Regions from separate parts of the Bacillus cereus group sp. BfR-BA-01360 genome, predicted to be linked through region 1. Evidence: riboswitches for the same ligand, from Rfam matches in the RefSeq annotation. Region 1 holds a riboswitch; each other region holds the start of a gene.

Region 1 (8,042 bases):
CCAGCTAATACAATTCCTGCTACGCTCTTCATTGGCGATTTAGCTCAAATATAATATGCCCGAGCTCTGGCAAAATCAATTTATTCATCGCAAGACGCACAGCTCCAGTCGAACCTGGCATAGCAAAGACAACCTTTCTGCCCATTGTTCCCCCAATTGCTCTACTTAACATTGCTGCACTCCCGATATCCTCTAAATAACTAATCGTGCGAAATAGCTCACCAAATCCAACAATCTCTTTATCTATTAATGCCGAAACTGCTTCAATCGTTACATCGCGCTTTGTAATACCAGTTCCTCCGTTTGTTAAAATAACGTCGACATCTTCTTGATGATATCCACTTAATACAGCTTGCCTAATACTTTCTTTATCATCTTTTACAATTTCATAGGCAGTTACGAAATGACCTGCTTCGCTTAATAACTCATGTAATACCTTACCGCTTTTATCCGTTGTATCTGTACGTGTATCAGACACAGTAATTACTTTACAACGCACTTCTTTTGGCGCTTGTTTTTTATGTTCTACTACACTCATGCTCATTCTCCTCTTTTAACAAACTCTATTTTATTTTATCATACCCGATTCAATCCCTTGCTTATATGAAGCACATCACACTTTCATCATTATGTAGTGACGACACAAAATAATATGTTACAATATTAGTATATAAATCCATAAAGAGGAATCTTATTGTTTCTTCCACCACATATCATCTCTACGACTCACTCAATCACAATTACTATTTTTCACATTCTATAAATCGAACCGTATTTTCACAATGAGGAGGATATACATGGGACTCTATCAAAAACTTACAACAACATTTCTTCTTTTGTTTGCTGCTTCCATAAGTGCAGGATTTGCGTTAAAAGATGCTGTACCTCATGCAACGATTGGCGGAATTAGTTTTGCCACGTTTTTTTTACTATGCAGTGCATTTTGCGCTGGAAAAGCGCGTCAAAAGAGAAGATGATTGCAAATATTCCGCAGTAAGCCAATACTTTGTAAGTCTTGCAAAAAAGAAATCAAATCTTATGAAAAATCATGGATTCATATGCCTACCCCTAGTAGCGGGATGACAAATATAAAAAATATATTGAACTGAATGGACAAATATATTGTAATGCTTGCGCTGAGGTATGTACGAAACAAAATAATGAGATGAAATAGGAGGTATTTCCAAATTGTTTGAATCTAACCGAATTCGCTTACGAAAGTTATCAGAAGACGATATTCCGACTTATCATCTTTGGCGTAACGATCCTGAAGTTATGCAAACAACTAGCCCTATACTTGATACATATTCATTCGAAGAGACCGAAGCATTTTGCAAACAAATCATACACGCAGCTAATTCCAAAAGTTATATCATCGAATTGAAAAATGACAACCTCCCAATAGGAATTACCTCTCTCATTCAGATTGATTCCTATAACCAGAACGCAGAATGTATCATCGATATTGGGCAGAAAGATTACTGGGGACAAGGATATGGTAAAGAAGCATTAACTCTATTATTAAACTACGCTTTTCGAGAATTAAACTTACATCGCGTTTCTCTACGAGTATTTTCGTTTAACGATAAGGCAATACATCTTTATAAGAAACTTGGCTTTCAACATGAAGGGACTTGTAAAGAAGCGATATTTCGAAATGGGGCATGGCATGATATTGAACTTTTTGCACTATTACAGCCTAACTATAAATAAAAAAGGTTTTGCGCGAAAGCGCAAAACCTTTTTTATTATATTATAGACCAGCTTGCTCTTTTAAGTCAGCTGCTTTGTCTGTACGCTCCCAAGGAAGATCTACATCAGTACGTCCAAAGTGGCCGTAAGCTGCTGTTTGTTTGTAAATTGGGCGACGTAGGTCTAACATTTTAATAATGCCAGCTGGGCGAAGATCGAAGTTGTTACGAACTAATTCTACTAGTACCTCTTCAGATACTTTCCCAGTTCCAAATGTATCAACTGAAATTGATACTGGCTTCGCTACACCAATTGCATACGCAAGCTGTACTTCTGCTTTTTCAGCAAGACCAGCTGCTACAATATTTTTCGCAACATAACGTGCTGCATACGCTGCAGAACGGTCAACTTTTGTTGCATCCTTACCAGAGAATGCACCACCGCCGTGACGAGCATATCCACCATAAGTATCAACGATAATTTTACGTCCCGTTAATCCAGCATCCCCTTGTGGCCCACCAATTACGAAACGACCAGTTGGGTTAATAAAGAATTTTGTTTCTTCGTCCATTAATTCTGCTGGCACAACAGCTTTAATTACATGCTCTTTTAAGTCGCGATCGATTTGTTCCCATGTAATTTCCGGATGATGTTGAGTAGAAATTACAATTGTGTCGACACGTACTGGTTTACCATTTTCATCATACTCAACTGTAACTTGCGTTTTACCGTCTGGACGTAAATATTCTAATGTTTCATCTTTACGAACTTCCGTTAAACGACGAGCTAATTTGTGAGCAAGTGAGATTGGAAGTGGCATTAATTCTTTCGTTTCATTACATGCGAAACCAAACATTAAACCTTGGTCTCCTGCACCAATCGCTTCAATCTCAGCATCAGTCATTTGACCTTCACGTGCTTCTAACGCTCGGTCAACACCCATAGCGATGTCAGCAGATTGTTCATCGATAGATGTTAAAACTGCACAAGTTTCTGCATCGAATCCATATTTTGCACGAGTATACCCAATGCCTTGTATTGTTTCACGAACGATTTTTGGAATATCTACATACGTAGAAGTTGTAATTTCCCCCGCTACCAATACTAAACCAGTTGTTACTGTTGTTTCACAAGCTACACGTGCATTTGCGTCTTTTGATAAGATCGCATCTAAAATTGAATCAGAAATTTGGTCACAAATTTTATCTGGATGTCCTTCAGTTACAGACTCAGATGTGAACAGATGACGTTGTTTTGTCATGTGGTAAACCTCCCTACAGTAATTGTATATATTGTACGGAACTCATCCTTAACTTGCCACAAATTGCGACATTCATTTATTCTCCCACACAAGTATAAAGAAAAACCTTTCCCATTATATAGAGGAAAGGTTTGGTTTGCTACTTGCATACTGCTTTTTGCCCTTCGCTCTTATCGTTCGAGACCATTCGCCTCGCACAGGTTTTAGCACCTATTCACTTGTTTTTACCAGTACAAGTGAGGTTGCTGGGCTTCATCGGGCCTGTCCCTCCGCCAGCTCGGGATAAGAGAGTATCCGTCCCAACCTATACTAAAGAAATGCTATTCATTTGTCAATTAATATTCATTTATTCCTACAAGTTTTTCACGCTAAAATATAAATAAGAAAATTATACATTCACACAAACAAAAATAAATAAATAGTATACATTATTTATATAATTGTGTTATACTTTTGATGGGGATTACGAGAAATATTTCATAAAATGAAAAGGATGGTATATAAACTATGAGTACTGTGAATGTCCAAATTGGATTACATGAATTACTGAACGGAAGCAATGCACAGATTCAACTAAGCGTTCCGCAGTTAGTGGAAAAAGTACTGATGAGAAATGAAGGAAAACTAACTTCTACCGGTGCTGTTTCTGCTTCAACAGGAAAATATACAGGACGTTCTCCTAAAGATAAATTTATCGTGAAAGAACCATCGGTTGCAAATAAAATCGCTTGGGGACCTGTAAATCAACCGATTTCTGAAGAGCGTTTTAATAAATTATATACAAAAGTATTAGAGTACTTAAAGGAAAAAGAAGAACTATTTGTATTTAAAGGATTTGCTGGCGCTGATCGTAACTACCGTCTGCCAATTCAAGTTGTAAACGAATATGCATGGCATAATTTATTCGTTCATCAATTATTTATTCGTCCAACTGAAGAGGAATTAGCAAATCATAATGCACCATTCACAATTGTTTCTGCACCAAACTTTAAAGCAGATCCAGCAGTTGATGGCACAAACTCTGAAGCATTCATTATTGTTTCATTCGAAAAACGCATTGTGCTAATTGGTGGTACTGAATACGCTGGAGAAATGAAGAAATCTATTTTCTCTATTATGAACTTCTTACTTCCTGAACAAGATATTCTTTCTATGCACTGCTCTGCTAACGTAGGGGAAGAAGGCGACGTAGCATTATTCTTCGGCTTATCTGGAACAGGTAAAACAACTTTATCAGCTGACCCACATCGAAAATTAATCGGTGATGATGAACATGGATGGTCTGATAATGGCGTATTCAATATTGAAGGCGGTTGCTACGCAAAATGCATTAATCTTTCTCATGAAAAAGAACCACAAATCTTTGATGCTATTAAATTCGGATCCGTATTAGAAAATGTTATAGTTGATGATAAAACACGCATTGCAGACTATAGCGATACAGCGTTAACAGAAAATACACGTGCTGCATATCCAATAGATGCGATTGACAATATCGTTCTACCAAGTGTTGCAGGACACCCAAATACCATTATTTTCTTAACTGCTGATGCATCTGGTGTATTACCACCAATCAGTAAGTTATCAAAAGAACAAGCTATGTATCATTTCTTAAGCGGTTACACTAGTAAACTAGCAGGGACTGAACGTGGTGTTACATCTCCACAAGCTACATTCTCTACTTGCTTCGGTTCACCATTCTTACCGCTTGATGCATCAAGATATGCAGAAATGCTTGGTGAAAAAATTGAAAAGCACGATGCAAAAGTATTCTTAGTAAATACTGGTTGGACTGGCGGCGAATACGGCGTTGGGAAGCGCATGAATTTAGCTTATACTCGAGCAATGGTTCAAGCTGCATTAAACGGTGAACTGGATAAAGTAGAAACCGTAAAACATGATATCTTCGGTCTAGATGTTCCACTTCATGTGCCAGGTGTACCTGATGAAGTATTAATGCCTGAACAAACATGGGCTGATCAAGCTGCTTATAAGCAAAAAGCAATTGAACTTGCTAATCAATTTAAAGAAAACTTCAAGAAATTCGATAATGTCTCAAAAGATATTATCAACCTTGGCGGTCCAACTGCTTAAGAATGACTCTTACCCATATGAATAAGTATGTTGTAAATCAAAATAAAGCTACGCGTACTCACCGACAAAACCCAATGCGACTTTATCGGTTATACACATACTTACAATAAAAAAGAAGCTTACGATAAAAAACGTAAGCTTCTTTCTTTATATAAAATCCTACCTTCAAAAACCAAACAGAGTGTCTCACTTCTTTTGAAGAAGGAACGTTTTATACTTATAATCTATTTCTGCTCATCTTTCATGCTGTAATACCCTAAATTAATGACAATTAAGATGTAACCACCCATAATCCCAACAGCAAACGCCCACATTACCATATGATGTTCGATTTCATACATAATAATTGCACCCAGTATCGCTGCTGCAAATCGATTAAACATTCCAAGGGACGGTGCCTTTGTTTTTTTTACAATGCTATCCCCAAGCTTTTCAATGCGTCTGCCTAAAATCCAAACACAATACATACTAACTAGTAGACCGATTCCCACACCTAAAAAATGTGCAGAAAATGGAGTCATTGCCCATCCTAGTAGCATAATACCTAGCAAATAATACATTTGAATTTTAAACGCCCTTAATGACATACGAATCATACTATGCTCCTTTACTGTTATTCATTTCTATCTACATACCATCACATTTTATTTGTTATATTTACAAAAATCATATAAACACTGCGTTTATGTTATTAAAATACTTTTACAAAATAACATTATACAAGATTTTTACTGCCTATCCTAAAGATTTTTTGACGTTTTTGCAAACATTTTTCTGTCCATTTCCCAAAAAATTGATATCAATCTATAAACATATGGATATGATGTAGTAAGCACATAAATAAAGGGGGCGTCTGATGATTTATTTTTTATTGGCTCTTATTCATTTCATTGTTCCAGCACTTATTGGCCTTTCTTTATATTGGTACACAAAAAAGCACAGTATCTTCTATGCTGTTCTCGGTGTCCTTCTTCCCGGCATCATTCTCATCACATTATTTCGTATACCGTTTCTTAATTTAATCCCTCTTATTACTGCTATTCTTTTTCTCATATTTCTTCCCAAAATAAAAAAATAGGAAAACAGATCACGATTGATCTGTTTTCCTATTTTGATATATGTTCTGATATGATTGCCTGTGATGCTCGCTCTTCAAATTTCACAAACCATAATCCGAAAAAAATAATACATCCACCAATGATTTGCTGCATAGAAATATGCTCTTTTGCCCATAACGCTGCAAATAACACTGCTACAAGTGGAGTAATATACATATACACCATCGTATGGGATGCTCCGATTTTTTGAACCCCTATATACCACATTACCAAACCAAATACTGTTACAAAGAAAATAGAATATAAGAGCGCAAACCATGTCATTCCTTTTTCAATTTGAAATGGTAATAAAAAGACATGCCATCCACTCAGTAGACAAAGTGGAATCGCCCCAACAACCGCTGACCAAGCAGTGACACGTAGTGCTGTATATTTTTTTATAAGTGGTCCCGCTAATACTGGATAAAGCCCCCAACATATTGAAGTAATAACCCCAATCCCATTTCCATAGAACGAGCTGGCAAATGAATGGCCCGCTCGTAACACAAGTACTGTGCCTGCACAAGCGATAATAGAACCGATGAATTTTCGAATAGAAAAATTCTCTTGTTTCAGCGAAATTGTAAATAGTGTTGTAAAAATAGGTGAAATAGAAATGAGTAAAGAAGCATTTGTTGCAGATGTATATTTTACAGTTTCCATAAATAATGTTTGATATAGTATAATGCCAACAACACTGACAATAATGAGCCTCGGTATATCTCTTCTCTCTATATAGAGCGACTTTTCAATATAAAACGTAAGTAATAATAACAGCGGTGCTGCTGCCATCATCCGAAGTGCTGTAAATTCAATCGCTGTAAATTCTAATAGCCCGTATTTCGCAATCGTATAATTGATGCCCCATATAACCACAACGCTAAAAATTAATACTTCAATTCCCCATCTCCTCATTCTTATCTCCCCCATAAGAATAATTATACAGAAATTTCAATCCATTTTGCGTTTTTATTATCTAAAAAACTCCATAAAAAAGGAGCATATTTTTGCTCCTCCTTCATTCATTACACTCGAATATGAAGTTTCATATTTGGATTATAAAATTGACTCGGACTCTTTAATTGAAAATACTCACCCGATTCATGCAAATCGACAATCAATTTATCATCCATAAATACAAGCTTTGTACGATCTGCGATAAATTTTAATTTATTTGACGCAACGTCTACATCACGTTCCTCTTTTTCAGATACAGCTACTAAATCAATAATTCCACTCATTACACAGCCGCACCCTTCGTTATCATAAAATAACTTCATAAATTTCGTCTCGTTTGGAATCGTATCCATAATTTTTTTATAAGCTGTATCTGTTACAGTTACATACATATTTATCCGTCCCATCTTTATATATTTTTACATTCTTTTATCTGGCTATTGATCCCGCTTTTTTAGGGCAGTGAGATGATCTATAAAAACCTTGTCTTTTTATTCATTCTCTCTTTTACTAAAAAAGGCAAGGTTTTTATCTAACCCATTCTATACTCAAATACACTTAAAAAATCAATTATTACTGATTTACAGAAATTCCTATTTCATAAAAATCTCGCTCTTGCAAAATAGGGGATACATACACAATAGATTTTACAGTTATATTTAACGGTACAGTTGTAATAATAAAGTCTACATCCATTCCTTCAATATCTCCTTGTAACACCCTTTTATTTTTCCCTTCTATAAACTCTAGTTGATCACCATACCGTTTATTAATACAGCTTTTCATATACTGTTCCCAGCTTTTTCCTTCCCCTGTAAGAAGTAACACTTTTTTTCTATTTTTATTAGGGAGTTTTCCTATTGCTGCAATCCTCATAGTTACTTTTGCAACTTCTTCGTCCGGAATATCTGTTAGTTTCAATTGTTTTCCCCATTTTATAT
Region 2 (8,042 bases), on a different contig from region 1:
AACGCGTTATTGCTGAAATGGGTGGTAAAGATACAATCGTTGTTGATAAAGAAGCAGATCTTGAATTAGCAGCGAAATCTATCGTTGCATCCGCATTCGGATTCTCAGGACAAAAATGTTCTGCTTGCTCTCGTGCAGTCATCCATGAAGAGGTATACGATCAAGTATTAAATCGTGCAGTTGAATTAACAAAAGAATTAACTGTAGGTAACCCAGCTGAAAAAGGAACAAATATGGGACCAGTAAATGATCAAGCTGCATTTGATAAAGTGATGAGCTATGTTGCAATTGGTAAAGAAGAAGGGAAAATAGTAGCAGGTGGCGAAGGAGACGATTCTAAAGGATGGTTTATCCAGCCAACAATCGTTGCTGACGTTGCAGAAGATGCTCGCTTAATGAAAGAAGAAATCTTCGGACCAGTAGTAGCATTCTGTAAAGCAAAAGACTTTGATCATGCGCTTGCAATTGCAAATAATACAGAATACGGTTTAACAGGAGCAGTAATCTCTAACAACCGTGCACATATTGAAAAAGCACGTGAAGACTTCCATGTAGGTAACTTATACTTTAACCGTGGATGTACTGGAGCAATCGTAGGTTATCAACCATTCGGTGGCTTTAACATGTCTGGTACAGATTCTAAAGCTGGTGGTCCTGATTACTTAGTGCTTCATATGCAAGCAAAAACAACTTCTGAAATGTTATAAGAAGTAACAAAGAGAGCCTTTCCAAAATGTATAACTTTTGGACGGGTTCTTTTTACGTTTGTAATAGCAACATTTTTTGATTAAGCTGATCTATTGTCATTTTGTGTTGATATTAAAAGTTCATGGTTTTGTGCTCTTTTACGTAGGTCATGTTATGAAACGAATAGAATGCTACAAAATTTATTCAATTCGTCGTATTTTTCTGTATTATTTTTATGGAATTCCTGTATAATACAACTTGAAAGAAAATCTATGGTTAGGCAAGAGAACACTACTTTCAGTTTTATTGACTGAAAGTAGTGTTTTTATATTCACAAATATAGTAAAAAGGGTAATAGATAGAATTTTTTAGACGGGTAAAAATTCTTCTGTACTTATTACATCAGCATATCCTTCATTTAGACTTGCCAAAATGGTGTTATGAATATAGACAGCGGGAATAGTGGCGTTTTTAAAGAGAAGGTCTTTCGTCGCGCAAGCATCATGTATCACGGTGCAATGAAACCCAAAATCAAAAGCAGCTCTCACGGTAGCATCAATACACATATGTGTCATCATTCCGCATATAATAATACGCTCGATTTTTAATTTCTGTAGTTTCTGTAATAGATTTGTTTCTCGAAAGCTATTTGGATAGTGTTTTAAAATCACCGTTTCATTTTGTAAGGGACGAACGCTTTCGTGAATATGAACACCTTCTGTATTGGGGAGGAAGAAAGTTGCATGATCCCCAAAAGATACATGTTGAATATGAAAAATTGGTTGGTTTGTTTGTCGAAAATATTGTAATAATTGACGAGCGTACTCACTAGCTTCTACGGCATTACGTAATTCCATCTTTCCATTCGGAAAATAGTCATTTTGAATATCAACGAGTAACAGTGCTGTTTTCATATTATTTATCGTCCTCCACTATATTTCGTATTCATGTCATTTTATTCAATGAGGCAGGGATATTTTCCTTTGCAAAAGAGAATAAGAGAAGAATTTTACATTTGATTTGAAAATTCCAATAGAAAAATAATCGCTATACTTTAGGAATTTTATGTTGACTCTAACTTTTCTGAGTTTTATAATAAAAAATAATTAAATAACAATTAAATCGAGACATTCTTATCCAGAGAGGTGGAGGGACTGGCCCTATGATACCTCAGCAACGGGTTTTTTAATACCGTGCTAATTCCAGCAAGTCTAAAAAGGACTTGAAAGATGAGAAGATGTGAACGAGTATATTTAAAAGTGCTCTCCTTCTTATCTTTTATGACTGATAAGAAGGAGGGCGCTTTTTATTTTACCTCGGGAGGTCTACTTCAAGTTGCTATAGCATATGGGAGGGGAAAAAATGATTTCTTTTACAAATGTAAGTAAGGTATATGAATCTGGTGGAGAGCCTGTTCATGCAGTAGAAGATGTAACACTTTCGATTAAAAAGGGAGAAGTATTCGGTATTATTGGGTTTAGTGGCGCTGGAAAAAGCACATTATTACGCTTAGTTAATATGTTAGAAAGACCGACTTCAGGAACGGTTTCAATAGATGATAAAGACATTACATCTCTAACAACAAAGGAGTTACGACAGTTAAGACAAAGAATCGGAATGATTTTCCAAAGTTTTAATTTATTCAATTCAAGAACAGTGTTTGGGAATATTGCATATCCATTAAAGTTAGCGAAAGTACCGAAGAATGAGATAAAAGAAAGAGTAAATGAGCTGTTGGAATTTGTAGGATTAGAAGATAAAGCAAATTATTATCCAGAGCAATTGTCAGGGGGACAAAAACAACGTGTTGGAATTGCGAGAGCACTTGCTACATCACCAGATATTCTTATTTGTGATGAAGCAACATCGGCATTAGATCCTGAAACAACCACAGAAATTTTGAATCTATTAAAGAAAATAAACAAAGAATATAAATTAACAATTCTCCTCATTACACATGAAATGCAAGTTGTGAAAGAAATTTGTCACCGCGTGGCGGTTATGGAGAAAGGGAGAGTCATTGAAGAAGGGACATTATTTGATATCTTTACAAAACCAAAAACAAAAACGACTCAAAATTTTGTTCGTTCTGTTGTGAATGACCATTTACCAGAAAGTGTACTAGCAAAAATTCAAACTGGTGGACAAATTTATCGATTAACATTTACGGGTGAAGAGACAGGACAGCCGGTATTATCGTATATTGCCAAAAATTATAATGTGGATGTAAATGTGCTCTACGGAAACATTATTGAATTACAAAATGTGTTATTTGGAAATCTTCTTGTAGAACTGCAAGGTGAGCAAAAAGAAATTCAAAAAGCCTTACAATATCTCAGACTGCAAGTACAACTGAAGGAGGTTAAAGCACATGCGAGTTGATTGGAGTATATTTTGGCCACGGATTCTCGATGCGACAGGGGATACCCTTTTAATGGTAATTGTAACTCTTATATTTGCTACAATACTAGGTATACCTCTAGGTTTACTTTTATATGTGACAAGGAAAGGTAATTTTTTAGAAAATAAATTGGTCTTTTCTATTCTTAATATTGTTATTAATACGATTCGTCCAATTCCGTTTATTATCTTTTTAGTAGCTTTAAGTCCCATTACAAGAACTGTTATTGGAACAACAATCGGAACAGCTGCAGCGATTTTTCCAATGACACTTGTTGCTTCGATTGGAATTGCCAGAATGGTAGAAACAAATCTTGTTTCAGTACCGAAAGGAGTAATCGAGGCAGCGCAAGCAATGGGGGCATCACCATTAAGAATTGTGTTTGAAATTCTTGTTCCGGAGGCATTGGCACCATTAATTTTAGGGGTTACGTTTATGACTGTTGGTTTAATTGAGTTTTCAGCAGTGGCTGGGCTTGTTGGTGGCGGTGGTCTTGGTGATTTAGCAATGACATATGGTTATCAACGCTTTGATACATCGGTTATGTTCGTGACAGTTGTATTGCTTATTATTCTTGTACAATTAGCTCAACATCTAGGGAATTATTTCTCGAAAATATTTTTAAGAAGGTCATAAAGAAGAGAAGAGGGATAGAAGATGAAAAAGATATTAGCATTTGCATTATCAGCAATTGTAGGAATTACCGCTTTGAGTGGTTGCTCAAATGGGGATGCTGAAGCGAAAGAAAAGGAGAAGGTCGTTCGCATCGGTGTAACAGGAACGGATGGAGAAGCTTGGAGCATTCTTCAGAAGAAAGCTGAGAAAGAAGGTATGAAAATCAAACTTGTGGAGTTCTCTGATTATACAACGCCAAATAAAGCATTAGCTGATGGGGATATTGAATTGAATGCATTTCAACATATTGCCTTTTTAGAGCAGTTTAAAAAGGAACATAAATTAGATATTACAGCTGTAGGTACAACGCAAATTGCACCAATGGGATTATTCTCTGAAAAGTATAAAAAACCAAATGACATTCCAAATGGTTCAGAAATTGCTATTCCGAATGATCCAACGAATCAAGCACGTGCCTTAAAACTTCTTGATGCAGCGGGCCTATTAAAATTGAAAAAAGATTTCGGTTTATTCGGCGATCCAAGTGGTATTGCTGAAAATCCAAAAAAATTAAAAATTACACCAGTTATTGCGCAGCAAACCCCTCGTGTATTAAAGGATGTAGCAGCTTCCGTTATTAACAATGGTGTAGCTGGTCAAGCTGGTTTAAATCCAGCGAAAGATCCTATTTTCTTAGAAGATCCAAAAAACGACAGTGCGAAAGCGTATATTAACATCTTCGCAGCTCGTACGAAAGATAAAGATGATCCAACAATCAAAAAAGTGATTAAATTATACCATTCAAAAGAAGTAACAGATGCAATTAAGAAAGAAACGAAGGATGGTTCGATCTCAGTAGATCTTTCACTTGATGAAATAGAAAAAATTGTTAAATGATAGTGCGTTTAACGGATTAACAGAAGGAACCCCTCCGCTGTTAGTCTGTTCAACATATAATCTTACTTAACAGATGAAACCCTAATTTTTTGTATCTTCCAATTCTGTATACCATAAAAAATAACGTCTGTGAAGGAGAGTGGAGAGATCAGGAGTTTTCCTGTTCTCTCTTATTTTGGTTAGTCAAAGAAACTAGCTAAATATAAGGTGATCCAAATCATAGAAGGATAGGAGAGTAAGCTGAAAATTAGTATAAGGACTAGTTTCTTTTTTGGAACTTGTATTAAAGAAAATAAGTAGAGGGAAAATAGTCCAATGATAAATGCTGATATCACTCCAGGGTTGTATGCGCGATACATGAAAAATAAAATCATATGTTGAACAGCGTTAAAGAAAATAGCACCTTGTATAAAAATAATCCAGTAAATAGAAGAGATAATATGAAGTTGATAGAGAATGATAAAGAGCAGAACAATGGTTGTTAATATACAAATTGCTATTAGAAATTGATGCGTATTTATGAAGTTGATAGAGAATTGATTAGCGAGATATTGAGGCATACTAATAGATTCTTCAAGATTATGAATGAAAAATAATAAGGGAATAATCCAAATTATCATATTGGTAGATACATGTTTTGCTTTAGGTGTTTTAATCAAATCGATCATCTCCGAGTAAAGGAATAGAAAGCCCTTAAGGAGAGGGCTTCCCATATTGTTATTCGATAGTAATACTTTAATAGGTAAAGCTATACTGAGCCTCGTTAATCATCATTTTTTCAGGATTTACAACAATGTGAATTTATCCCGCTATTTTAGGGCAGTAAGACTCCCACCTCAAGATTCAGAGAGAAGCAAGGAAGATAGGTGGGAGTAGGGCTGCCCGTAACAGCCCGATTGGTGAGGGCTCATAATCAGTGGGAGATGAAGAAAAACCCCACTGATTAAAGTTTCACTTTATTATATCACGATTGGAAAAAAGTTCTCGTATTTCTTCTAGTTGCTTGAGTGTGTTTGTTAATTCATCCATGATATCATCTGTAGGAAAGGGATACCGAGTAAAGGTTGTGCCACAGGACGGGCAACTTTTAATACTTTTCTGTTAATAGAAAAGAGTTTTTCCATCCACCATCCGAGCATGTCAAGAAAACTTAACATAGCAAGTGTTTCACTCGTTGGTGCACAGTCAATAACGATAACGCCATATATTTTTTTGATTAATTCGAAAATAAGTTGTGAAGTGAGAAAATTTTATGATAGATTAATAAAGAGAAAAAATTACATAAAAATCCATGATGATAAATATATTTATCTATAATGGATATGCAGCTATAAGGGGGAGAACAATGAGAAGGAGAAATACGCAAGCGTTCACGTTTTTAGCATGGACTTCGTTTGTTTGTGCGCTTTCAGGTATGTTGATTGGTATTTATACACTAGATGAAACGCTTAGTGTAAAAGGATACTATTTAATAGGTACATTGTTTTTAACAATGTCATGTTTTGTACTTCAAAAAACAATTCGTGATAATGAAGAAGATAACGAAAGATTTCCGAAAAATAAACCATTAGATAAAGAGTGATTTACGAGAAAGGCAAAAGCCTTTCTTTTTTTATGTAAAAGTGCTATAAGTGCCATGTGTTGACTTGCTTGAAGTACTGAAAATTTGGTATCATCAATAGTATTGTAGATTGCACGATATATTATGGAGGTGGCCTAGCCGTGTCAAGAATTTCCGTTGAGAATGTAAAGCATGTAGCGCATTTAGCGCGTCTTGCCATTACAGATCAAGAAGCAGAAAAGTTTCAAAAACAACTCGATGCAATTGTTACTTTTGCAGAACAGTTAAATGAATTGGATACAACAAATGTCAAACCAACAACTCACGTATTAACGATGAGAAATGTTATGCGTGAAGATGTACCAGAACAAGGTTTACCAGTAGAAGAAGTATTAAAAAATGCACCGGATCACAAAGAGAATCAAATCCGTGTTCCAGCAGTATTAGAATAGGGGGGGAATTTCGATGTCATTATTTGATCATTCTGTATCAGAGTTACATAAGAAATTAAACAACAAAGAAATTTCCGTTACGGATTTAGTAGAAGAGTCTTACAAACGTATTGCGGATGTTGAAGATAACGTAAAAGCGTTTCTTACATTAGATGAAGAAAACGCACGTGCGAAAGCGAAAGAATTAGATGCAAAAATTGGTGCTGAAGATAATGGTCTATTATTCGGTATGCCAATCGGTGTTAAAGATAACATTGTAACAAAAGGTCTTCGTACAACTTGTGCAAGCAAAATGTTAGCAAACTTTGATCCAATTTATGATGCGACAGTTGTGCAGAAGTTAAACGAAGCTGACACAATTACAATCGGTAAATTAAATATGGACGAGTTTGCAATGGGTTCTTCCAATGAAAACTCTGGTTTTTATGCTACGAAAAATCCATGGAATTTAGAATATGTTCCAGGTGGCTCTAGCGGTGGTTCTGCAGCAGCAGTTGCAGCTGGAGAAGTATTATTCTCTCTAGGTTCTGATACAGGCGGTTCCATCCGTCAGCCAGCTGCATATTGCGGTGTTGTAGGTTTAAAACCAACTTATGGACGTGTATCTCGTTATGGTTTAGTCGCATTTGCATCTTCACTTGATCAAATCGGACCAATTACACGTACTGTAGAAGACAATGCGTACTTATTACAAGCTATTTCAGGTGTTGACCGTATGGATGCAACTTCTGCAAATATTGAAGTAGGTAACTATTTAGCTGGTTTAACAGGCGATGTAAAAGGTTTACGTATTGCTGTACCAAAAGAATATTTAGGAGAAGGTGTTGGTGAAGAAGCTCGTGAGTCCGTACTAGCTGCTTTAAAAGTGTTAGAAGGTATGGGCGCAACTTGGGAAGAAGTATCCCTTCCGCACTCTAAATACGCGCTAGCAACGTACTACTTAATTTCTTCTTCTGAAGCGTCTTCTAATCTGTCACGCTTTGATGGCGTACGCTACGGTGTTCGTTCTGATAATGTGAATAACTTAATGGATCTTTACAAAAATACGCGTAGTGAAGGGTTCGGAGACGAAGTAAAACGTCGTATTATGCTCGGTACATTTGCACTTAGCTCTGGTTACTATGATGCATATTACAAAAAAGCACAACAAGTACGTACATTAATTAAAAATGACTTTGAAAATGTATTTGCAAATTACGATGTGATTATTGGACCAACAACGCCAACTCCAGCGTTTAAAGTAGGCGAAAAAATTGATGATCCAATGACAATGTATGCAAATGACATTTTAACAATCCCAGTAAACTTAGCAGGTGTTCCAGCGATTTCTGTTCCATGTGGATTCGGCGCTAATAATATGCCGCTTGGTTTGCAAATCATTGGTAAACATTTCGATGAAGCGACAATTTACCGCGTTGCACATGCATTT
Region 3 (8,042 bases), on a different contig from region 1:
CTGTGCCACAATCTTAAATGAAGATTAAAAATCTCCTTTATATAGAGAAAAGCAGACTGAAGAAGCCACAGTCTGCTTTTCATTTATATGTTATAGGCAGTAAAACTCTTACCTCAAGATGCCAAATAGGTGGGAGTGAGGTAGGAGAAAATCTCTATTGATTTACTTTATAAGATTGCTTGACTGAAATCGTTATTCCGCTATATCTGTTTACTAATAAGAGTTGGATACTGAAATAGAGTATGCTTGCTAGTGTTATGCCAGATACAGCGTCGATAAAGGCATGTTGTTTTGTAAATAGTGTTGATAAAATGATGAGCATGCCAAAGAAAGTAAGCAAGTAATATTCCCATTTATGTTGCTCTCTTCGCTTAAAGGCAGCTAACATAATCACAAATGTTGTGAGAACATGAATGCTAGGAAAACAGTTGACAGGCTGATCAATGCTATAAATGTAGCGAACTAAGTTAGAAAATAGATCAGTGCCAACGACTGCCGGACGCGGTACAGTTGTTTGCCAAAAGTAATAAATGGAAAAACAAGTTAACTTTCCAAGAATAATGCCACTTAATGTTACATAATATTGTTTTCTGTCGGCAAAGCAATAGTAGATCAGTGCGCCATATAAATATGGAAACCAAATTAAATAGGGGATAATAAATACTTTTACAAATGGAATCCAATCATCAACGATAGTTGTAACATCGACAGCATGGGCACTCGATTTATTCAGTACATCGTAAAGGGGACTTACGAGTACAAGTAGAAGTATATAAGTTAATGGAAGAAACGATGAAAGTTTATATTTTCTCATGATGATCTCCTATTATTTTGTAATGTAAGTAAACCTTGTTGATTATAATATAGAAACTTCAAATGAGCCATTGATTTTACTTACATTTTTGTCATTTGACCTAAAAAATGGAGGGGTGCGGGATGAAACGTTTGTCTTTCTTGTTCTTTTTTATACTTTTATGTTTAGTAGGAACTGGATGTACAAAGGGAGAAGCGGGAGGAGCATTAGAGTATAATGGCAGAGCGCTTGTCATTGGTGTTATTGGTGAGAAACCAAAAGATACATTCAGAAATGTGAAGTTTGAAAATATAGCATTAAACGAAATGGAACAAAAATTAGCGGAAGTAGATGGCTTTCTTGTGATGAAGGAGAAGTTTCAAGAAGCATCAAACGAACGGTATAAAGAATTGTTTTTATCAATAAAGAAACCAGTATTTTTTATTGGCTTACAAGATAAATCTTATTCGCTTTTTATAAAGAAGAAGCTAGATTATAACCATGCACCGAAGGATGAAAATGCAATGTATACGCAAGGGTTTGTAAATATCGGAAGCGGTGAAGGACAGCAGTGGGGGATCGGTTTAACAAACGGTGGCGCTGCAGAGGAAAGTGTTCATAATATGTATATTATTGTGTTTCAGGCGATTGCGGATTATTTAAATAGACAATGAGAGGAGCCTTTAAATAAGGCTTCTTATTGTTTAAATAAACGTTTGTTTAATATATATGTTCGCCCTAAATATGATAAAAATATGTATTTTTTGTTATATTGTTTTCTTTTGATAGTGGAACAAATAAAGAAATTTGCAGGATTATTAAAAATTATCACGAAATAAATTAAAGTTTGAAGAAATAATGGTTTGAAATAATAAAACGTTTTCTATATGATAAAGGTAAAGGTTAGTAAAAAAGTAGGTGAATTTATGACAGTAACATTTTATTCATACCCAAAATGTGGCACATGTCAAAAAGCAAAGAAATGGTTTGAGGCAAACGATGTAGCATATGAGATGATTCATATTGTTGAAAATCCACCGTCACAAGAAGAATTACGCAATTTGCATATGAAAAGTGAATTGCCGTTAAAGAAATTTTTTAATACAAGCGGTATGCGTTATCGTGAGCTTGGTTTAAAAGATAAGTTAAAGGTTGCAAGTGAAGACGAAATGTTTGAACTTTTAGCGTCCGATGGTATGTTAATTAAACGTCCGATTGTAACAGATGGAACAAATGTAACACTTGGCTTTAATGAAGAGCAGTTTGAAAGTATGTGGAAAAAGTACCAATAAGGTATTTTTACATAATTAATACATTCACTGGAGGTACAGTCATGAGCATTCCAAATCATTTACGTTACTCTGAAGAACACGAATGGGTAAAAACTGAAGGGAATCAAGTTGTTATCGGTATTACTCATTTCGCACAAAGTGAGCTAGGCGATATCGTATTCGTTGAACTTCCTGAAGTAGGTGCAACACTTGAAGCTAATGAGCCATTCGGAAGCGTAGAATCTGTTAAAACAGTTTCTGAATTATATGCACCTGTAAGTGGTAAAGTTGTAGCAGTAAACGAAGAATTAAGTGATCAACCAGAACTTGTTAACGAGTCTCCATACGAAGGTGCATGGATGGTGAAAGTTGAACTTTCTGATGCAAGTGAAGTTGAAAAACTATTAACTGCAGAAAAATACGCAGAAATGACAAACCAAGACTAATTTGATTCTAGATAAAAGAGGCAGCCTATGTGCTGTCTTTTTTAATTTTTATAGTACATTGTTATCAAAAGGAATGAGAAACCATATCCCCCTTACATTCTGAACGAGCCGCTTGTGCTTTTCTTTGTAAAAATAAACAGGAAACAAGATGGGAATATCGAATATACTATATACGAAAGTAAGGTTGTTTTATAGTATATGGTGATCGGGTGATGACACATGGTTTATGTAGAAAAGGTCATTATTGTAGAAGGTAAATCAGATAGAAGAAAGATTGAATCTATTATTCGAGAACCGGTGGAAATTGTTTGTACAAATGGTACAATTGGTTTGTCGAAAATGGATGAGCTCATTGATCAGTTTTTTGATAAAGAAGTATATGTGCTAGTGGATGCTGATGATGCAGGAGAAAAGCTTCGCAAGCAATTTCGTAAGGAATTTCCGCAGGCTGAACATATTTATATTGATCGTTCATATCGTGAAGTAGCAACTGCACCGTCTTCACATTTAGCAAATGTATTATGGGGAGCTGACATTGATGTTTATACAGAATATTTACGGTAAGGAATGATGATAGAAGTGATTGACTGGACAGGTGCTGAAGCCACAAATCTAATAGTGAATCAAGAAAAAACAGTGTTATATGTATATACTCCAATGTGTGGTACATGCCAATTGGCGAAAAAAATGTTAACTGTTGTAGAAGCAACGATTGTTGACTTAGAAGTTGGCATGTTAGATTTAAATTATGCTCCGCATTTAGCACGTGAATATGAGATAGAAAGTGTTCCTTGTTTACTCATATTTGAAAATGGAACGTTGAAGAAGAAAATATATGCATTTCATTCAGTTGAATATTTATATAAGGAACTACAGTAGGCGGCAAAAAATTTGCCGCCTCGACACATTTCTTGGGAAATATGTTGAAATGGCAGAGGTAATACAGTATTTGTCGAGCAAAAGGAAGAGGATTGATGCTTAGGGAATGGAAAGGTATTAGTAGAAAGTGATATGAAGGATGTGATGAGAATGAAATTATATTCAATGCTTCAATCATTTGTAACACATGCTAATAAACAATATCATTTAGAACCTCTTTTGCGTCAAGCAGGAAAAGTCATTAGTATTCATTTTGGAGATGAGTGCCATTCCCTCCAAATTTCAAGGGATTATATACAGCTTGTAAAAGGAGATAGGGGAACCGAACAAATCCACTGTTTTAAAGAAGAAGATTTACAACAATTAGTTACAGGGAATGTTCGTTTGCAAAAGCTAATTCATGAAGGTCGTGTACATTATGCGGGGACATATCGCACGATGCTATTATTGGAGTCCATGTTTCATATTTGTAAACCAATGCCAGTGGGCGCTTAATATTCTTAAAATTTTCTTTTTAAGAAATTTTTTGTTGACAGAGTGAATGTATATTGATAAAATTCAAGTCATAAAATATAGATAATTTCATAAATTTTGAATCAGAAGAAAATTAGATCTGATTTCTCTTATCAAGAGAGGTGGAGGGACTGTGCCCTATGAAGCCCGGCAACCGTCAACGATTTTGTTGAAATGGTGCCAATTCCTGCAAAGCAAATGCTTTGAGAGATGAGAGAAAGGATTATGTTGATATACGCATAAAAACCTTTCTGCTCATTGTAAAGCAGAAAGGTTTTTTTGTTGTTTGAATGAGGAGGACATTTAAACAACAGGAAAAATCGATAAGAAATTGAGCAGATGGCGACAGTTCAGTATTCTTACACCAAAAATAAAAAATGTGAGAGTCATTCTGAACGAGCTACTTACGCTTTTTATGAAATCCAGCTTCAGTAGCTAGAATGTTCGGTGGCTTCGCTTCTTTCTACGAGGCAAAAAGGCGCCTCTACGTCAGAAGCTCCATCCCCCTTACATTCTGAACGAGCTACTTACGCTTTTTAATTAAAGGGGTGAACATCATGATTCTATTAGAAAATGTGAAAAAGATATATCAGTCAAAAAACGGTGATGTGATTGCTGTAGATCGGGCCAATTTAAAAATAGAGGAAGGCGAAATTTTTGGGGTTATCGGATATAGCGGTGCAGGTAAGAGTTCGTTAATTCGCTTGTTTAATCAGTTGGAGAAACCAACTTCTGGTCAAATTACAGTTGCTAATCGTTTGATTTCAGCCATTACCGGTAATGAACTTCGAAAGGCAAGACAAGAAATTGGGATGATCTTTCAACATTTCAATTTACTTTGGTCAAGAACTGTTCGTGAGAATATTGCTTTTCCTCTCGAGATTGCTGGTGTGGATAAAAAGGAGCGAAAGAAACGTGTAGATGAGCTTATTCGTCTTGTCGGATTAGAAGGGAGAGGAGATGCTTATCCATCTCAACTGAGCGGTGGACAAAAACAACGCGTCGGGATTGCAAGAGCGTTGGCTAACAATCCGAAAGTACTTTTATGTGATGAAGCAACATCGGCGCTTGATCCGGAAACAACAGATCAAATTTTAGATTTACTACTAGATATTAATAAACGCCTTAACTTAACCATTGTGCTTATTACTCATGAAATGCATGTGATTCAAAAGATTTGTAATCGTGTTGCAGTGATGGAAAAAGGGAAAATTGTAGAGACAGGTTCTGTACTAGAGGTATTTCGTAATCCGCAGCAAGAGATTACAAAGCGATTTGTTCAGCAATTAACAGATTCTGAAGATACGAATGAAACGATTGAAAACTTATTAGAGAAATACCCAGATGGTAAAGTCATTCGTTTGCAATTTATTGGAGATTCTGTAGAGCGCCCAGTGTTACAAGGGTTAATGAGGAGAGAGGATGTAGAAGTTAGCGTGCTTCAAGGAAATATCGCGCAGACAAATAATGGAGCATACGGAAGCTTAATTGTTCATTTAAATGGTGAAGAAGCAGCCATTCAGCAGGCAATAGCAGGAATCCATCAAGAGAAAGTAGAGCTGGAGGTGGTTGCACATGGATAAATTGCTCACAAATGTCGATTGGAATCAAATGCTAGAAGCAACAGGAGAAACATTATACATGACGGCAATCGCAGCAATTGCCACATTTATTTTAGGACTTATGTTAGGATTACTGCTCTTTATGACAGCGAAGGATAATTTGTGGGAAAACAAAGTGATTCATACAGGAATCGGGGCATTCGTAAATATTTTTAGATCAATCCCGTTCATCATTTTAATCATTCTACTTATTCCGTTTACAAAGATTCTTCTTGGAACAATTCTTGGAGCAAGTGCAGCATTGCCTGCTTTGATTATTGGAGCGGCCCCATTTTATGCGAGAATGGTTGAAATCGCGCTTCGTGAAATTGATAAAGGTGTGATTGAAGCTTCAAAGGCAATGGGAGCGAAAACAAGCACAATTATTTGGAAAGTATTAATTCCAGAATCTTTGCCAGCACTTGTATCTGGTATTACCGTAACGACAATTGCACTTGTTGGTTATACAGCAATGGCAGGCGTTGTTGGCGCTGGCGGACTCGGTACACTAGCATATTTAGAAGGGTTCCAGCGGGGAAACAACGATGTGACAATTGTTGCGACAATTTGTGTATTGCTGGTTGTGTTTTTCATTCAATTTATTGGAGATTTTGCGACAACTCGGATTGATAAACGATAAATCGATTAAAAATTAGGAAGGATGTTAACAACATGAAAAAATTATTACTTTCAGCACTTATTACGACATCAATTTTTGGATTAACAGCTTGCGGTGGGAAAAGTGAAGATAAGCTTGTTGTCGGTGCTTCTAATGTACCGCACGCTGAGATTTTAGAGAAGGCAAAACCATTGCTTGAGAAAAAGGGCGTTGTGTTAAAAATTGAAAAATTTCAGGACTATGTATTACCGAATAAATCATTAGCAGATAAAGAATTAGATGCAAACTATTTCCAGCATATTCCGTATTTAGAGAAAGAAATAAAGGATAAAGGGTATAAGTTTGAAATAGCAGGCAAAATTCATTTAGAACCGATTGGAGTATACTCTCAAAAATATAAAAGCTTAAAAGAGCTTCCAGATGGAGCGACAGTAATTATGAGTAACTCTGTGGCTGATCATGGCCGCGGATTAGCAATCTTACAAAAAGAGGGCATTTTAAAAATTAAAGATGGTGTAGATCCTGTGAAAGCAACAACAAAAGATATTGCGGAAAATCCAAAGAACTTGAAGTTTAAAACAGATATCGAACCAGGTCTATTGCCACAAGTGTATAACAACAAGGAAGGCGATGCGGTTTTAATTAACTCAAACTATGCAATTGATGCAAAATTAGATCCAGGAAAAGATGCAATTGCGATTGAAAGTAATGATTCTCCATATACAAACGTAGTGGCAGTTCGTAAAGGGGATAAAGATAAAAAAGAGATTAAAGCGCTTGTAGAAGTATTGCATTCGAAAGAAATTGAAGATTTCATCAAGAAAGAATATAAAGGGGCGGTTGTTCCTGTAAAAGAATAATGGCAGGAAAAAAGGCTGAGAAATTCTCAGTCTTTTTTCTTTATATATATAAGAAGAAAGGTGTATCATAATAGAATGTGAGGGAAAATCTATACACATTTGTGAAAAAATTATTACTTTTTTTCAGCGTTTGCGATATCATTTTATTTGATATAAAATTAGAATGAGAATAAAATGAGAATGTGAATGTTTTAGGAATTTTTAAAATGTATATAGAGGATTATTGGAGGTATTGAGATGGCTGGTTCTACATTAACGGTTAAAGACTTACATGTATCAATCGATGGCAAAGAAATTTTAAAAGGTGTAAACCTGGAAGTAAAAGGTGGAGAAATCCACGCAATTATGGGACCTAACGGAACGGGTAAATCAACTTTATCTTCTGCAATTATGGGTCACCCAAAATATGAAGTAACAGAAGGAAGCATCATCATCGACGGTGAAGATGTACTAGAAATGGAAGTAGATGAGCGTGCACAAGCAGGTCTATTCCTAGCAATGCAATATCCAAGCGAAATTAGCGGAGTAACAAACGCTGACTTCTTACGTTCAGCAATTAATGCACGCCGCGAGGAAGGCGATGAAATTTCTCTTATGAAATTTATCCGCAAACTAGATAAAAACATGGAATTTCTAGAAATGGATCCAGAAATGGCACAACGTTACTTAAATGAAGGTTTCTCTGGCGGTGAGAAAAAACGTAACGAAATTCTTCAATTAATGATGATTGAGCCAAAAATTGCAATCTTAGATGAAATCGACTCTGGTCTTGATATCGATGCATTAAAAGTTGTATCTAAAGGTATTAACGCAATGCGCGGTGAAGAGTTTGGTTGCTTAATGATTACGCATTACCAACGTTTATTAAACTACATTACTCCAGATTTCGTTCACGTTATGATGAACGGTCGTATTGTAAAATCTGGTGGTCCTGAGCTTGCTCAACGTCTAGAAGCTGAAGGTTATGACTGGATCAAAAAAGAATTAGGTATTGAAGACGAAACAGCAGAGCAAGAAGCGTAAGAGAGGAGCATAAATATGACAATCGGTACATTACCTT
Region 4 (8,042 bases), on a different contig from region 1:
CATCCGTATCTCCAAACTCAACAAGTTCTCCTTTGTACATAACAGCTACTTTTTCACATAAATAATGAACCATCGGTAAATCGTGAGCAATAAATAAATATGTATAACCTTGTTCTCTTTGAATTTGCTGCAAGAAATGAACAATTTGAATTTGCAAGGAAACATCCAATGCTGAAATCGGTTCATCTAGTATTAGTACTTCAGGCTCACATATAAGCGCCCTAGCAATAGCGATCCGTTGACGTTGCCCACCGCTAAATTCATGCGGATAGCGCTCGATATACCTTCTATCTAATCCGACGCGTTCTAACGCATCACCAGCAACTTTATCCTTCTCCTTCTTATCGCCTAACCCAAACGAGATATATCCTTCTGCAACACTATCTCGAATCTTCCACCGCGGATTTAAAGCTGCGGTGGAATCTTGAAAAATAAATTGTACTTTTTGTAAAAAATCTCGCTTTTCTTTCCGATTAAGCGCATGGACAATTTGACCGTTATAAGCAATCTCTCCTGATGAAGGTTTTTCAATACCAGCTATTAACTTACCAAGCGTTGTTTTTCCTGAACCACTTTCTCCAATAATGCCAAGTGTAGTTCCCTTTGAAATGGATAGTGATATATCTTTCAGCGCAGCAAGCCCCTTCTCCTTACTCCCATATATTTTCGTAACCTGTTTTACTGTAATGAACTCTGTCGTCATGAAGCACTCACCTTCTCTTTCGCTTTCCCTTTACGCTGCTCAATAATATGTTTCCAGCAGAATGAACTATGTTCCGGCGAAAATACTGTTTTCTCTGGGAAACGATGAATACATTCTTTCATCGCAACTGGGCATCGGTTCACAAACGGGCATCCAAAACTATTTAATATTTCAAGCGATGGTGTTGTTCCATCAATCGCCCGCAATACCTTTTCTGAATCGTCCATATTCGGAATAGCTTGTAATAAACTTTTTGTATACGGATGCTTCGGTGACTCAATGACTTCTTGAATCATTCCTTTTTCTACAACACGGCCGCCATACATAACAACAACTCGATCTGCTACTTCACGTACAAGCGCAAGGTCATGTGTAATTAATAGAATACTTGTATGTTGTTTTTCTTTTCTCTCTTTTAATAACTCCATAATTTGTTTTTGAATTGTTACATCCAGCGCTGTTGTTGGCTCATCTGCAATGACGAGTTTTGGGTGACAAGCAAATGCAATTGCTAAACAAATGCGCTGCCTCATACCGCCACTTAGTTGATAGGGGTATTGCTCGAAACGCTGTTCTGCTTCATGTATGCCTAAATCATTTAATAACTGAATCGCAATTGCTTTTGCTTCTTTCTTTGATTTCTTTTCATGCTGCAAGATTACTTCTGTAATCTGTTTTCCTACTTTCATTGTTGGATTTAATGATGAAAGCGGGTCCTGAAATATAAAAGAAATATCTTTTCCCCGTATGTGATTCCATTCAGCTTCTTGCAAGTTTGTTAATTCGCTATTTTGAAAAGAAATTTTCCCTTCCTCAGTGCGAATTGACTCTTGGTTTAAGCCAATAATCGATTGTGCTGTTACACTTTTTCCCGAACCACTTTCTCCCACAAGTGCAACTATTTCACCTTCATGAATGGAAAAAGAAACATGTTTTACAATCGGTTGTTTACGATCCTCTTTTTCAACGGCTAACGTTACGTTTTCTAAAGATAAGAGCTGCCCCATGTTTTTTCCCCTTTCGATTTTGTTTCACAATTTTTGGATCAATTGCATCCTGCAAACCATCTCCAATCGCATTAAAAGCAAACATAATTAATGCAATCATTATCGCTGGGAAAAACAGCTGCCACCATTCCCCACTTAATAATGTTCCTAGTGCATCGTTTGTCATCGTTCCCCAACTTGCTGCTGGCGATTGTACACCCAATCCGATAAAACTTAAAAATGATTCTGAGAAAATGGCAGCTGGAATCGTAAAAGATAAATTCACAATAATAATCCCTGTTAAATTCGGAATTAGGTGTTTATAAATAATTTTCATATGAGATGTTCCTAATCTCTCAGCAGCAATGACAAATTCTTTTTGTTTTAATGAAAGCACTTGCGCTCGTACAAGTCGTGCCATTCCAATCCAACCTGTTAATGCAAGAGCAAGAATAATTGTAAACAGTCCTGGCTTCATAACAATTAATAGTAAAATAACAATTAATAAATACGGTATACCATACATCACTTCGATTCCTCTTACAATCCACTCATCAATTAACGTACCGAGACGATTACGCCCTCTCACATATCCACTAAAGCCACCAATCAGTACACCTAATCCGATATCAAGAGCTGCTGCGATCAATCCGACTGCTAATGAAATTTTTCCACCAGCCCATGTTCGTGCCCAAATATCTCTTCCTAAATCATCTGTACCGAACCAATGCTCACTACTTGGTTGGAGGTTTGTTGCTTCTTTTATTTGCTCATTTGCACTATATGGCGTTAAACTTTCTCCGATAAGAGAAAAAATAACGATTAAAAGTAAAGTGACTCCCCCTATAATTGCTATTGGGTTTGATATGAGTTTTTGAAATACTTCCTTTTTCCGACTAATCATTTGCTGTTCTTTATTAGCAGTTAATGCTTTCTTATCTTCAGCCGTCAATAGCTGATCATCGATTTCGTAAGCCCCCATTTTAATTTCCCTCCTCACGTAATAGAACGAATGCGCGGATCAATCATGCGATGAATGATATCCGTAACGAAAATACATATAATGAGCAGTGCACTATAGAAAATAGTGGTTCCCATGATAACTGGATAATCTCGGTTAAAAATACTATCTACAAAATATTTTCCTAACCCTGGAATGGAAAATATTTTCTCAATCACGAAGGTTCCTGTTAACAAACCAGCCATAAGTGGTCCGACAAAAGTAAGAACCGGAACAATCGCATTTCGAAGCGCATGTCTTATAATAATTGTTCGAAGTGGTATTCCTTTTGCACGTGCTAGTTTAATATACTCACTTTGTAAAACTTCAATCATATTCGAACGAACAAATCTTGTAATAACAGCAATTGGCCCAAGCGCTAACGCAAAGGAAGGTAATACAGTATGAGCAAATGTTCCCCAAGAGGCAACCGGAAGCAGCTCAAGTTGAATTGCAAACACCTGAATAAATAACGGTGCTAAGATGAAACTTGGGATTGAGATCCCTAAAATCGCTAGTAGACTCACACTATAGTCAATGATTTTCCCATGATATAAAGCCGCAAACGTTCCAGCTGCAATTCCAACTAACAACGAAATAACAAATGCTTGTAATCCAATAACAGCAGATGGTCCAAAGCCAGTTGTTATGATTTCTGCCACTCCTTGACCCGTTGACTGAACAGATTCTCCAAAGTCAAAATGAATAATCCCATCCAAATACGCTACATATTGATTCCATAAAGGTTCATCAAGATGATATTTAGCCCTCATATTTTGGACAACTTCCTCAGGAAAAATCTTTGCATCTGATGAAAACGGATCACCAGGTATAATATGCATGATTAAAAAAGTAGCTGTAACAATAACCCATAGTGTAAACACCATAACTGATAGTTTCTTTACAATATACACCAAAATACCCCCTAAACACATAAATTTACTTTGTTTTATTCGCGTTTTTTTGCCAATTCCTCTCCTTATCCCGCAATATAAAAAGCCTTGATCTTAAAAAATAAGATCAAGGCTTTTTAATCTATCCTATGCCTATCACTTATCTTTCAAGCTTTGGTTGCTTGCTGGAATTAGCACGGTATTCTTCTTTCAGAACCCGCTGCTGAGGTTTCATAGGGCCAGTCCCTCTACCTCTCTGGATAAGTAAATGACTATATTATTCTTTACTTTGAATTGTATATTTCGAATTATAATTCTGAAAAAACAAAAAGTCAATCCAAATGGGTATTTTTAGAAAAATCAGTTTTTATATTTTTACTTAACAGGAAATATCTAGCTTTCCATTCTATCGACATTTCGACAAGAAAGAATCTGCCATATACAAAACTAACCTTGCATATTGCAAGGTTAGTTTTGTGCTTCTTTTTGGAAACGTTTATAGTATGTAGAAGCTGTTGAAAAATGAACTTCTATATCACGAATTAATGATGAATCTTCTTCTTTTGCTAATTGATCTAACTTTTTCATCGCTTGTTCTGTTTCATTTAAGAAACCTTCATATAACTTATGCTCTTGTTCTTTTGACTTTGGTACGCGAATTTCTGTGCGAATATGCTCAATATCTTCTAACATGCTCTTTGTTACTTTCTGAACATCTTCTTTAAACTGCTTGTTAGCTATCGATTTCCCGCCTTTTTCCTTCGCTTGCCCCCATAATTGTACAGATTGATTTAATTCCTTATTCATTTTCTCATCATACTTTTTATGTACATCTTGATATACCTTCATAGCTTCTTTCTCATCTGCTGATTGTTGCACATTTTCTTTTGTTTCCTTTGTATGTTGATTTCCACCGCACCCTGCTAAAAGCAGCATGCTCCCAAGCAAGGCTGCGCCCCATATTTTCTTCATCTTTTACTCTCCTTTTATCTACCTGACAATCTTTCTATAGAAACTTACATCATATCTCCACTTGTTATTATAACGAGAACACTTCACACTTTGCACTTTTGACCGTCATTTTCTGTGTGCATACCATCATTTTTGTCACAGTATCGTCACTTTATGCAACCAATCTCACCATAGTTATAATATGAAAAGAGGTGATTCAATTTATGTTTGAACCACCTCTTTTTTATGCGTCTATATCTTGTTTTTCTGGCAATACAAGTTTTCTTTCACTAGGCCTTGCCATGAGTAAATAATATAAAACGGCACCTGCTTCACATAACGCAATAACAACACCCATAGGAAGCGCTGTATTACTTCCCCCGATACCTACTAAAGGTGCAACAAGTGCCCCGGAGATAAATTGTAGCAGACCAAGTAATGCAGCAGCCGTTCCAGCCGCTTGTTTTTGATTTCTCATCGCAAGTGAAAAACCTGTTGTTGATACAACACCAACACTCGATACAACAAGAAATAAAGAACATAATACACCGATTAATCCAATTCCAAATACAATCGTAAGTAGTAAGGAAGTACCTCCAACAGCCGCAATTCCAATACCTACTACAAACAACGCTTTTTCACTTACCTTTCCTGCCAAGCGGCCCGTAATTTGACTGGCAATAATAATACCGATTCCGTTAATCGCAAAAAATAAGCTAAATGCTTGTGGCGATGCCCCATATATATTTTGTAATACAAACGGCGATCCAGAAATATAAGCAAACATCGCCGCTGAAACGAACCCTTGTGATACGGCATACCCCATAAATAAGCGGTCTTTCAATAACTTCCCATAGACCGACAGCGTCCCTGCTACGCCTCCTGTTATCCTTTCTTCTAATGGCAATGTTTCACGCAGTACAAAAATAACTGATATTAACATACAAATACTGATTACGCCAAGAACAATAAATACACCGTGCCATGAAGTAAATTGCAACAATTGTCCACCAATAATAGGCGCCAAAATAGGCGCTGCCCCGTTTACTAACATAAGTAACGAAAAGAACTTTGTCATCTCAGGGCCTGTATACATATCACGTACCATCGCACGGGATATGACAATACCCGCTGAACCTGAAGCTCCTTGCAGAAACCGTAATAGCACTAGAATCCAAATAGATGGAGCAACCGCACAAAGTAAAGAAGATGCTACATAAATAATAAGGGCAATAATCAAAGGTTTGCGCCGCCCATAAATATCACTAATAGAACCAACAAATAATTGTCCTACTGAAAGTCCGAGTAAACATGCTGTTAGTGTAAGCTGAGCAAGGGAGGCACTCGTTTGCAAATCCCCCATTAATTTTGGCAATGAAGGCAAGTACATATCAATAGATAATGGGCCAATTGCTGTGAGTGTCCCTAAAACAATAATCATCCAAAACCTGTTTGTTTTTACAGGCTTATATACACCGTGATTCATTTCATTCACTTGTAAGATTCATCCTTTCTACTATAAATATAAGGTTAAATTGATATATCTTAAACAAACGTAACAATTATAGTTACATCAATACAAATACGTCAAGTATATGCTACTTTCCTTTTTATAACATAAAAAAAGCGATAGAAAATCTATCGCTTTACTTTTTTAAATTTTCATTTGTGAATTTAGATACCGAAGACATCGTTTCCCCTGTGTCCAAATACGCCATTTTAATGGAATCTCCCACTTCGGTAAACATCGCATACGGGAAGTCTTTTGCAGAAACCATAAATACTTTGTTCTCATTTTCTAATAAGATGAAGACAAGCGTATTTTCTCCTGATTTCTCCTTATAAACACGCTGTACAATCCCTTCTTTTTGTGCTTCTTTTCCGCTAGAAGTCGGGCGGAATGAACCTCCACTTCCCGTTAGCACACTCTTATATTTGTCCAGCGCTTCTTTTTGAGTGGAACCTGTCGCAAATATTTTTGCATTGGAAGCATAAATCACCGTATGTGCTCGCACTAAACCGCCATCATCAATAACAGGTACAATCCAAGAAGGTTTCCCATACACATTATAAATAACCGGCATCGTTCCGTGCCATTTCTCTCTCTTAAAAGAATTATCTACTACCTCTGTCGCAGCTGAGCCATCCATAATTCCTTTTACTTCTTTTCCATTATAGTAATACAGCTTCCCTGTACGTGCATCTACTAATGAATAACCTAAAGCAGAATCGACACCTTCTTTTGGAGAAGTAAAATCAGTAAAGTAATATAATGTCCCGTCCTTCCCAAAGATTGGTGTTACCCCTTCTTTTGTTCCCCATTCAGTTGGAATCTTCACATCACTTTGAGAAAATTTCGTATTCCAAAAACCATGTACAAACTTACCAAAGTACGTGTTTAATAGTGATGCCGTTTCATGATTTAACACACCATCAATAAATTTAGGCGCTTTCCCTTTATCATATCGCTTTACATCACCTGTTTGTGCATCCACAACGACAACGCCTTTTACTTTAAAGCCAGATCGCCCAGAAATAAATTCACCGTATGTCATTGTATAATACGGTTTTCCTTTATCATCTATTTCAAACTTCGGTTTCCCTTTAAAAATAAGATTTGGCTCTGCCTTTCGAACAACACGTTCTAAATGATTACCAAAAAACATACTTGGTACATATTTCATTTTATACCCAAGATGTAATTTCGCTTCCGCATCAGGATTTGTACCTGACATCGTCACATAACCAGGAATCGTTCCTGCCTTGCGTGCCTTAAAAAATCCCGAAACCTCAATTGGAGCCACATATAAAGCTTTCCCATCTACCATTTGTGGAGTAAGTTCTCCTAATTCAAAGTAGGCTACCTTTGGAATATCACCAAATACCTTCTTCATCTTATTTTCCGCTGTTTTCGGTGGAACGGTAAACGGTTGATCATTTTCTGTGAAAGGCTCTGAAATATCTTTTTCGACCTTTATAACAGAATCATATTTATTTTGTGAGATTACGATATCATGTACATAAGCAAAATAGCCGTAAGCTAAAAGTAAAACAAGCATTACACTTACTTTCACCTGAACTTCTAATCTTCCTCTTCTACCTTGCAACACGAGAACAACTCCAATGAGCACAGCAATAACAACCGTGTAATGCGTAAGAATCGAGTCTACACGGTTATCGATTAGCCAAAAATATTCATAGATTGCAATGCCAATCCAAAGAAAAATTGGAATGACTAAAATAGGTGCAGCCTTCTTTTTTATAATTGTCTCAGCATTTTTTTGATCCACTGTACGAAGTGTTTTTCTTGTCCATGGAATTAAAAATAATGTAAGAATTGCTAAAACTAAAAATTTCATCAAAGGCAATGTCTCCTTTTCTTTTGTTATTCCTTTCAGTATAACAAATTAGGTAAATGTGGAAATCAAAATTTTAGATATATATGCCAAAAAAGATTGCCTATCAATTCATTTAAACTGTACCCCGAATCGTGGACACTTAAAAAAGCC

The links. Region 1 has a riboswitch for S-adenosylmethionine ahead of metK (methionine adenosyltransferase). Riboswitches for the same ligand answer to the same signal wherever they lie in the genome.
Region 2: linked by a shared signal. The riboswitch ahead of MR056_RS16140 (methionine ABC transporter ATP-binding protein) and the one ahead of metK (methionine adenosyltransferase) in region 1 are both predicted to bind S-adenosylmethionine.
Region 3: linked by a shared signal. The riboswitch ahead of MR056_RS15620 (methionine ABC transporter ATP-binding protein) and the one ahead of metK (methionine adenosyltransferase) in region 1 are both predicted to bind S-adenosylmethionine.
Region 4: linked by a shared signal. The riboswitch ahead of MR056_RS17020 (ABC transporter permease) and the one ahead of metK (methionine adenosyltransferase) in region 1 are both predicted to bind S-adenosylmethionine.

Annotation. Positions count from the first base shown of each region.
Region 1 is NZ_JAKUFV010000009.1:74,417-82,458, reverse strand. It holds gene MR056_RS10840 (molybdenum cofactor guanylyltransferase) at 1-32, opposite strand, end outside; gene MR056_RS10835 (MogA/MoaB family molybdenum cofactor biosynthesis protein) at 29-538, opposite strand; gene MR056_RS10830 (hypothetical protein) at 798-977, shown strand; partial or broken gene MR056_RS10825 (hypothetical protein) at 984-1,174, shown strand; gene MR056_RS10820 (GNAT family N-acetyltransferase) at 1,189-1,713, shown strand; gene metK (methionine adenosyltransferase) at 1,754-2,953, opposite strand; SAM riboswitch class I at 3,121-3,242, opposite strand; gene pckA (phosphoenolpyruvate carboxykinase (ATP)) at 3,461-5,047, shown strand; gene MR056_RS10805 (ATP synthase subunit I) at 5,272-5,643, opposite strand; gene MR056_RS10800 (hypothetical protein) at 5,904-6,125, shown strand; gene MR056_RS10795 (DMT family transporter) at 6,154-7,059, opposite strand; gene MR056_RS10790 (iron-sulfur cluster biosynthesis family protein) at 7,170-7,493, opposite strand; gene MR056_RS10785 (BglG family transcription antiterminator) at 7,675-8,042, opposite strand, start outside.
Region 2 is NZ_JAKUFV010000019.1:26,214-34,255, forward strand. It holds gene pruA (L-glutamate gamma-semialdehyde dehydrogenase) at 1-707, shown strand, start outside; gene MR056_RS16135 (cysteine hydrolase family protein) at 1,056-1,601, opposite strand; SAM riboswitch class I at 1,818-1,923, shown strand; gene MR056_RS16140 (methionine ABC transporter ATP-binding protein) at 2,050-3,069, shown strand; gene MR056_RS16145 (methionine ABC transporter permease) at 3,059-3,724, shown strand; gene MR056_RS16150 (MetQ/NlpA family ABC transporter substrate-binding protein) at 3,746-4,600, shown strand; gene MR056_RS16155 (HXXEE domain-containing protein) at 4,780-5,259, opposite strand; partial or broken gene MR056_RS16160 (ArsA-related P-loop ATPase) at 5,561-5,805, opposite strand; gene MR056_RS16165 (YiaA/YiaB family inner membrane protein) at 5,946-6,182, shown strand; gene gatC (Asp-tRNA(Asn)/Glu-tRNA(Gln) amidotransferase subunit GatC) at 6,323-6,613, shown strand; gene gatA (Asp-tRNA(Asn)/Glu-tRNA(Gln) amidotransferase subunit GatA) at 6,627-8,042, shown strand, end outside.
Region 3 is NZ_JAKUFV010000018.1:3,117-11,158, forward strand. It holds gene MR056_RS15580 (PTS sugar transporter subunit IIC) at 1-17, shown strand, start outside; gene MR056_RS15585 (phosphatase PAP2 family protein) at 155-814, opposite strand; gene MR056_RS15590 (hypothetical protein) at 937-1,467, shown strand; gene MR056_RS15595 (arsenate reductase family protein) at 1,720-2,085, shown strand; gene gcvH (glycine cleavage system protein GcvH) at 2,127-2,510, shown strand; gene MR056_RS15605 (toprim domain-containing protein) at 2,730-3,074, shown strand; gene MR056_RS15610 (thioredoxin family protein) at 3,081-3,389, shown strand; gene MR056_RS15615 (hypothetical protein) at 3,540-3,884, shown strand; SAM riboswitch class I at 4,010-4,119, shown strand; gene MR056_RS15620 (methionine ABC transporter ATP-binding protein) at 4,460-5,485, shown strand; gene MR056_RS15625 (methionine ABC transporter permease) at 5,478-6,143, shown strand; gene metQ (methionine ABC transporter substrate-binding lipoprotein MetQ) at 6,176-6,982, shown strand; gene sufC (Fe-S cluster assembly ATPase SufC) at 7,220-8,005, shown strand; gene sufD (Fe-S cluster assembly protein SufD) at 8,021-8,042, shown strand, end outside.
Region 4 is NZ_JAKUFV010000021.1:55,590-63,631, forward strand. It holds gene MR056_RS17005 (ABC transporter ATP-binding protein) at 1-703, opposite strand, end outside; gene MR056_RS17010 (ABC transporter ATP-binding protein) at 700-1,710, opposite strand; gene MR056_RS17015 (ABC transporter permease) at 1,667-2,671, opposite strand; gene MR056_RS17020 (ABC transporter permease) at 2,686-3,603, opposite strand; SAM riboswitch class I at 3,740-3,849, opposite strand; gene MR056_RS17025 (hypothetical protein) at 4,051-4,554, opposite strand; gene MR056_RS17030 (multidrug effflux MFS transporter) at 4,778-6,037, opposite strand; gene MR056_RS17035 (DUF3981 domain-containing protein) at 6,180-7,892, opposite strand.